Regions from separate parts of the Halomonas sp. 3F2F genome, predicted to be linked through region 1. Evidence: predicted binding sites of a transcription regulator. Region 1 holds the regulator's gene; the other holds the start of a gene.
The links. The regulator LexA, encoded in region 1, represses DNA repair genes until DNA is damaged. The targets are predictions, from matches to a motif close to TACTGTNTANNTANACAGTA.

Region 1 (3,760 bases):
TTAATGGGGTAGGGTCTAGTTTCCAGTCCCCGGTGTGTAGCACGCGATAGTCGCCTGCCTGCATTAGGATTGAGCAACTTTCTGGAATCGAATGGGTAACGTGAAGGTAACGCAGCGTGAAGGGGCCGAGCTCCATTGCATCACCCGGTTCCACAACGTTTATAGCGGCGCTACTAAGCTGATGTTCTGCAAACTTATGGCGCAGCAATCCCGCCGCTAACGGCGTTGCAAAAATAGGGCAATTCCACTTAGGCCAGAGCCACGCCACGGCACCAATATGATCTTCATGGCCATGGGTAATGTAGAGTGCCTTTGGGGTAATATTGAGTGCTGCTAATGTATCTGTATTGGGCACCTGCAGCGGGGAATTGGGTAGATCTTGGCGAATCATCATGCCGCAGTCGACGGCGATCCACTCATCATCGTATCCATACAGCGTAAGGTTCATTCCAATTTCACCACACCCACCTAGCGGCAGTAGGCGCAGGGGAGGGCGACGGCGGGGACGAAGTTGAACGCGTGGTGGGTGCATCAGTAATGAAAAGCCTAAAAAGTAAGACCTTAACTATACGGGAAGGCAGGGGCGGGTAACAATCATCGTGGCATTTGGCTGCGGTGCTTCCTTGATAAGCATAAGGTACACTATTTCGCCTATATACCGCTTCCCTACCGCTGGTAGGTGCTTGTCGAACGTGCCGTTAAAATATGTCAAGAGTGTTTATTTATGTCTCATTATTACCGTTTGGTGGTTTCTTGCCCTGATCAAGTGGGCATTGTGGCGCGTGTCTCAAGCTTTATTGCTCAACAAGGTGGTTCTATCACTGAAGCAAGTCAGCACTCTGATCTTGAGACCGGCCGATTCTTCATGCGATACGAAATTTTGGCAGATTCGTTGGGTATGTCGGCGGAGGCGTTACGTAGTGCGTTTGAGCCGGTGGCTAAAGCCTTCAATATGCAGTGGTCGCTCGTCGATACTCAAAAGCGTAGGCGTGTGGTGTTGATGGTGTCGCGGGAGTCTCACTGCCTGGTTGATCTGCTTTATCGTTGGCAGGCTGGGGAGCTTGATTGCGATATTGTCGGGGTTATTTCAAACCATGAGGATATGCGATCACTCACTGAGTGGTATGGCATTCCTTACCATCATGTGCCCGTAGATCCTGATAACAAGCAGGTTGCTTTCGAGCAGGTGCAAGCTCAGATTGATAGCGCAAGGGCTGACTGCATTGTGCTGGCACGTTACATGCAGATTTTGCCACCTTCGCTCTGCTCGCGTTACGCGGGACGGGTGATTAACATCCACCACAGTTTCTTACCCTCTTTTGCCGGTGCTAAGCCCTACCATCAAGCTTACCAGCGTGGCGTTAAGCTAATCGGTGCTACCTGTCACTATGTCACCGAAGAGCTGGATGCTGGGCCGATTATTGAACAAGATATTCATCGGGTAAGTCATTGCCACACGCCAACGGATCTCGTGCGCTTTGGGCGCGATGTCGAAAAAGCGGTATTGGCGCGTGGTTTACGATGGCATTTAGAAGACCGAGTATTAATCCATGGCAATAAGACCGTGGTGTTCAGCTAAGCATGCTGTTTAGATACGCAGTGTTTTTAGTCAATTCAAGTTTACAGCTGGCTTGTCGTTAACTGAACGGGTAGATAGGGGCATCCATGTCTTTCGCGCAAAGTGTTTTAGCTCCCTGGGCATTGTTGCTGACGTGGTTGGTATCGTTGAGCGTGCTTGCGTGGATGATATGGCTGCGCCCTTGGCGAGTGCTGATAGGCGATGTGGCTCTTCAGCATCGGTGGTTAGCCGCGACGCTCGCTGTGGTGTTGATGTGGCAACTGCGTGCTCAGGCAGTCGATTGGTTAACCCTGCACTTAGTCTTCACTGTCTTAATGACGTTGCTATTCAAAATGCCTCTCGCATTAATCAGCAATGTGCTGATTAATGTTGCAATGTCAGCTATAGGTCGCAACGAATGGGTGTTACTAGGCGCTAATGTATTGGTAACCGGCATTGTACCTGCGGTCATTACTGGTCTGGTATGGCGATGGGTAGACCGGCGCCTGCCGGATAACTTGATGATCTTTTTATTCGTATGCGGCTTTTTTGGCGCAGCGCTGGCAACACTGGCAGGAGGGTTGTCGGCGGTCTTGCTAATCATGGTGGCGGGTACTGACTCTGAAGCTGTGTACTTAGCCCAAGAGTATGCGCGCTTCTTACCCCTGTTAATGCCCTCCGAGGCTTTTATCACAGGGATGTTACTCAGTATTTTATTGGTGTATCACCCGAGTTGGGTAGCTACGTTTAATGATCGTCGCTATATAGACTCTCAGTAACATTGCGATAGCCGGTGAGTATCTCTATCGAGTGCCTCACCGGCATTTACACTTACTCGCTTATCCCAGTGCTTGGCCGTTACCGCCACGTATGACACCAACTCCCACCCCTTCAATATCCAACTGCTGCGTACGTAGGTCAATTTCTATGGGCGCAAAGTCGCTGTTTTCAGCAATCAGTGTCACCGTATGGCCCTGTCGTTTAAAGCGTTTTACAGTGACTTCATCTTCTAGCCTTGCCACCACAATCTGGCCATCACGAACCCGGTCGGTGCGATGCACGGCAAGAAGGTCGCCTTCCAGTATGCCAACATCCTTCATTGACAAGCCTCGCACCCGAAGAAGGTAATCCGCTTTGGGGGTAAAGTATTCAGCGGGGAGTGGGCAATAACGATCAATGTGTTCCGCTGCTAGAATCGGGCTTCCTGCGGCCACTTCGCCAATGACTGGTAAGCCATTCGGTAGTGGTTCTACGTTGGCGGCAGGCGCTGTTGCCGAGACATCACCGATATCCTGTGGTTCCTGATTAGGCAGTCGAATCCCCCGCGAGGTGTTACGGATAATGCGGATGGCACCTTTGCGCTCAAGCGCTCGTAAATGCTCTTCAGCAGCGTTAGGAGAACGAAAGCCTAGCGCTTTGGCAATTTCTGCGCGGGTCGGCGGATAGCCGAATTCAGACATCGTTTTAACAATAAAATCAAAAACATGCTGTTGACGAGCAGTAAGAGGACGCGACATAACAAACTCCAAAAAATTGAACAAGACAGTGGCTACATGTCGGCTTAAACAGTATGTGGTTAAGTATACAGTATGTTGCTCTGTCCAGTACATGCTAGAGCGTTTCGCTATGGCATGGCAGTCATTATGCGAATGGTGCCAGGAATGGAGATAGGAGCGACGAGTCTGAGAGGCTATGGCAGTGGCAAACCCGATAGCGTCTGATAGCTGGTGTTTGAATGGCTGCCTAGGCTGCATTTTAGCATCGGGGAAAAAGCTAAAGATAAGTGATTGAGCCAAATAGCGTTATGGCATAGTATTTAACGATGTTTTAAACACTCGTTTTCTGGAGGGCGCTATGGCGCAATCTGATACGGTAACACGTATCCTCGATACCGCTGAGGTGCTGTTTGCCGAGCGTGGTTTTGCCGAAACATCGCTACGCAATATCACCAGTAAAGCGCGGGTTAATTTGGCGGCTGTCAATTACCACTTTGGTTCCAAAAAGGCGCTTATCCAAGCGGTGTTTGCGCGCTATTTAGACCCCTTCTCGCAACGTTTTCACACGGCGCTTGATGAGCTGGAAGCGCAGTACAACGGTGATGTGATTCCGCTTGAAGTGCTGTTGGAAACAATGGCAAGCACGGTGTTGGCAGTGCCAGCTGAGCGCAATAGCCTGAAGGTGTTTATGCGTCTGCTAGGGTTG
Region 2 (3,760 bases), on a different contig from region 1:
TAGTGGCAACCAACTACCGCCGGGCGCAGAGCCACGGGCGCTGGGTTACGCTGGGCATCAGTTTGGTAACTTTGTACCGCAGCTGGGCGATGGCCGCGCATTGTTACTGGGGGAGGTCGTCGACCAGAATGGCATACGGCGCGACGTGCAGCTCAAGGGCAGCGGGCGCACGCCATTTTCCCGTGGTGGTGATGGTCGTTCGCCGCTGGGGCCGGTGCTGCGGGAGTATCTGGTCAGTGAATTTATGGCTGCAATGGGCGTACCCACTACCCGTGCGTTAGCCGCCGTTTCTACCGGCGAGCGAGTCGTGCGCCAACTGCCTGAGCCCGGCGCAGTCTTTACCCGCGTGGCAAGCAGTCATATTCGTGTGGGCACCTTTCAATTTGCTGCGGTACGCAGAGATGAAGCTGCCCTGAAAGCGCTGGCCGACCATGTGATTGAGCGCCACTATCCCGATGCCGCTAGTGCAGATGATCCTTATTTAGCCTTGTTAGAGGCGGTGGTTGCTCGCCAAGCAGCGCTGGTGGCGCGGTGGATGAGCCTTGGGTTTATTCATGGCGTGATGAATACTGACAACTGCAGCATTGCCGGAGAAACCATTGATTACGGCCCCTGTGCCTTTATGGAGCAGTTTGACCCGCAAAAAGTCTACAGCTCGATTGATCAAGGCAAGCGCTATGCCTTTGATAACCAGCCCGCCATTGCTCAATGGAACCTAGCCCGCTTTGCCGAAACGCTGCTGCCGCTGATGCGCGAAGAGGGCGATACCGTCGTCGAGCAGGCCACCGATATCATCCGCCGCTTTGGGCCACTGTTTGATACCGAGCAGCGCCGCCTGCATGCAGATAAGCTCGGCCTTGCAGCAGACAGCGACCAAGCGGTAACGCTAATGGAAGCGCTGGAAAGCCAGATGCACCAGGGGCGGATGGATATGACCGCCACCTTTGATGCGCTGACGCATTACGCCAGCACTGCAAGTGAAACGCACAAGGAAGCACTGCTGGCGCTGACGACTCAGCCGAATGAGTTGGCGGCATGGCTAGATAAGTGGCAAGCCGCACAGGTTGCCAGCCAAGACAGCAAGCGCTTAGCTGCTATGCGGCGTGCTAATCCGGTTGTTATTCCCCGCAATCACCGCATTCAGGAAGTTATTGATGCGGCTTATGAAGGCGATTTTACGCCGTTTCACAGCTTACTTGCGGTGGTCACCCAGCCCTTTGATGAATCCGCAGAAGCACGCCGCCTTGCAGCCCCCGCAACGGAAAACGAGCAGGTACTAAGAACGTTTTGCGGTACTTGATTTACCCAAGCTGAAAAGTAAGCCATCACGGCGGTAATAGCTCATAGCGGGGGTCTTTCGCCATGGCCGGAAAACAGTTCCCGACTTTTCCGGCATTCCCGCCATCCTTGGCGGTCAGATGGCGAAAGTAGCGCCCACGGACGGGGTCACAGCGCCCCCGCGAAGAGCTGTTCCGCCTAGCACATCAGTGATGTCATTGCTCACATCGCTCTTGTGGTAAACTGTGATTATTTACAGGTAGGGGCGGAGGCAAGGGCAACCTGTGCGCAAAATTATTCATTGCGACTGTGACTGCTTCTACGCAGCGGTTGAAATGCGCGACAACCCAGCGCTTAACGATGTGCCTATTGCGATAGGTGGCAGCGTTGAGCAGCGCGGGGTTGTCGCTACCTGTAACTACCCCGCCCGCGAATTTGGCATCCACTCGGCCATGCCCATGGCGCAGGCACTCAAACGCTGCCCACATTTGACCGTGATCCGCGGTGATATGGCCAAATACAAAGCGGTGGCGCGTCAAGTGTTTGCGATTTATCGCGATGTGACCGAACTGATTGAACCGCTCTCGCTAGATGAAGCCTTTTTAGACGTTACTGATGTTTCCCTGTGCAACGGCAGCGCCACCCGCATGGCCGAAGCGATTCGCCAACGAGTAAAGCGGGAAGTAGGCATTACCGTCTCGGCAGGCGTCGCGCCCAATAAGTTTCTTGCCAAAATTGCCAGCGACTGGCGCAAGCCCGATGGTCTGTTTGTGATCACGCCGAACGATATCGATGGCTTTGTGCAGCAACTGCCGGTCAAGAAAATCCACGGGGTAGGGCCGCGCACGGCTGAAAAATTGGCGGGGTTGGGTATTCAAACCTGCGCAGATTTGCGGGCTCGTCCGCTCACTGAGCTGGTCGAACAGTTTGGCCGCTTCGGGCATCGGCTGTTCGAGCTTAGCTTTGGGCGCGACGAGCGACCAGTGAAAACTCATCGTGAGCGGAAATCGATCAGCACCGAGCAAACTTACTCCCAGGACTTACCCACCCTGGAAGCCTGTCGCCAACAGATACCCGGTCTTCTCAACGACTTAGAGCAGCGCTATGCCAGACTAGACCCCGCGCCCGCCGTGCGCGGGTTAATGGTAAAGATAAAATTCAATGACTTTACCCAAACGACAGTGGAGCACGCCGACCCCGCACCCAACCAGGAGCAATTCGAATCCCTGCTGACTATTGGTTGGGCACGAGGGGAGAAGCCAGTTCGGCTACTAGGCGTGGGCTACCGCTTGGCAGAAGAAGCCACCGTCCAGCAACTCTCGCTGTTTTAATTAGCCTGTTAATACTTATGTCGATTGACGCTCATACAAAGGCGCGTTAAAACAGACGTATGATAGTTTGTCTACTTGCTAGCTAGTTAGCGTGGGTGCTCTGCCACGCTACTTTCCTGTCTTCCTACCTTGCGAGCTAACCATGTCTGCCCATGCCACCCAACGCCCTCGTTTAGTGTTTGCCCATGCGAATGGCTTTCCTGGCTTAAGCTATCGCACGCTGCTGGAACCACTGGCAGAGTCGTTTGACCTCCATCCGCTAGATCGATTGGGTCATCACCCGGATTACCCGGTGAACCATAACTGGGGCAATTTAGTCGATGAACTGTTGAGCTACTTGCCGGTTACAGACGCGCCGTTATTGGGTGTTGGTCACTCGTTAGGCGGTACGCTGATGGCCATGGCGGCAGATAAACAGCCAGAACGCTTCTGCGGCGTCATTATGCTTGACCCGCCGTTGATGCTGGGGCCGGATGCCTGGGTGATGAAAGCGGCGAAGCGATTTGGTTTTATGGACCGCATCACCCCCGCTGGTAAAACCCAGGGGCGGCGCAGTGTGTGGCCTAGCCGAGAAGCAATGGCTGACTCGCTGCGCCGCCGTGGGTTATTTCGCCGCTTTACCCCAGAGGCATTGAACGACTACATTGAAGCAGGCACGCGCTTGCTGGATGACGGTAGCGCTGAGCTAACCTTCGATCCAGGTATTGAGGTAGAGATATTTCGCCATCTGCCGGATCACCTGTCGGGATTGCCACGTCGCGTCGGTGTGCCAATCCATCTGGTAGCAGGGCAGGAGTCGCATTTACTCACCCCCACACGGGTCAAGCGGCTTCAGCGTCGTGGGTTAGCTATCAGCGAGGTTCCTGGTACTCACATGTTCCCTATGGAACATCCTGATGAAACGCGGGCGGCCATACTGGCGGCATGGCAGCGCTTTTCACAGGGAGCCAGTAAGCGCGCATAAAGCGTATAAGGAGGCAGGATGTATCTTTCCGTACAGCTAAGCTATTACCCGCTGGCCGATGATTTTAAGCCAGTGGTGAAAGACGTGGTAAAACGTTTGGAAGCGACAGGATTAGAAGTTCACCCTAATCGAATGAGTACCCAAGTGTTCGGAGAATTCGATGCGGTGATGGCCGCTTTAAGCGATG

Region 2: a site for LexA is predicted at 1,520-1,539, ahead of dinB (DNA polymerase IV). Genes of this name have one in related genera too.

What each region holds. Positions count from the first base shown of each region.
Region 1 is NZ_JABUZE010000029.1:34,576-38,335, reverse strand. Features, by position in the region: gene INT21_RS02845 (ribonuclease J) at 1-448, opposite strand, end outside; gene purU (formyltetrahydrofolate deformylase) at 725-1,579, shown strand; gene INT21_RS02835 (energy-coupling factor ABC transporter permease) at 1,666-2,337, shown strand; gene lexA (transcriptional repressor LexA) at 2,398-3,075, opposite strand; gene INT21_RS02825 (TetR/AcrR family transcriptional regulator) at 3,413-3,760, shown strand, end outside.
Region 2 is NZ_JABUZE010000011.1:6,411-10,170, forward strand. Features, by position in the region: gene INT21_RS00840 (protein adenylyltransferase SelO) at 1-1,300, shown strand, start outside; gene dinB (DNA polymerase IV) at 1,563-2,609, shown strand; gene INT21_RS00850 (alpha/beta fold hydrolase) at 2,752-3,573, shown strand; gene INT21_RS00855 (YkoF family thiamine/hydroxymethylpyrimidine-binding protein) at 3,592-3,760, shown strand, end outside.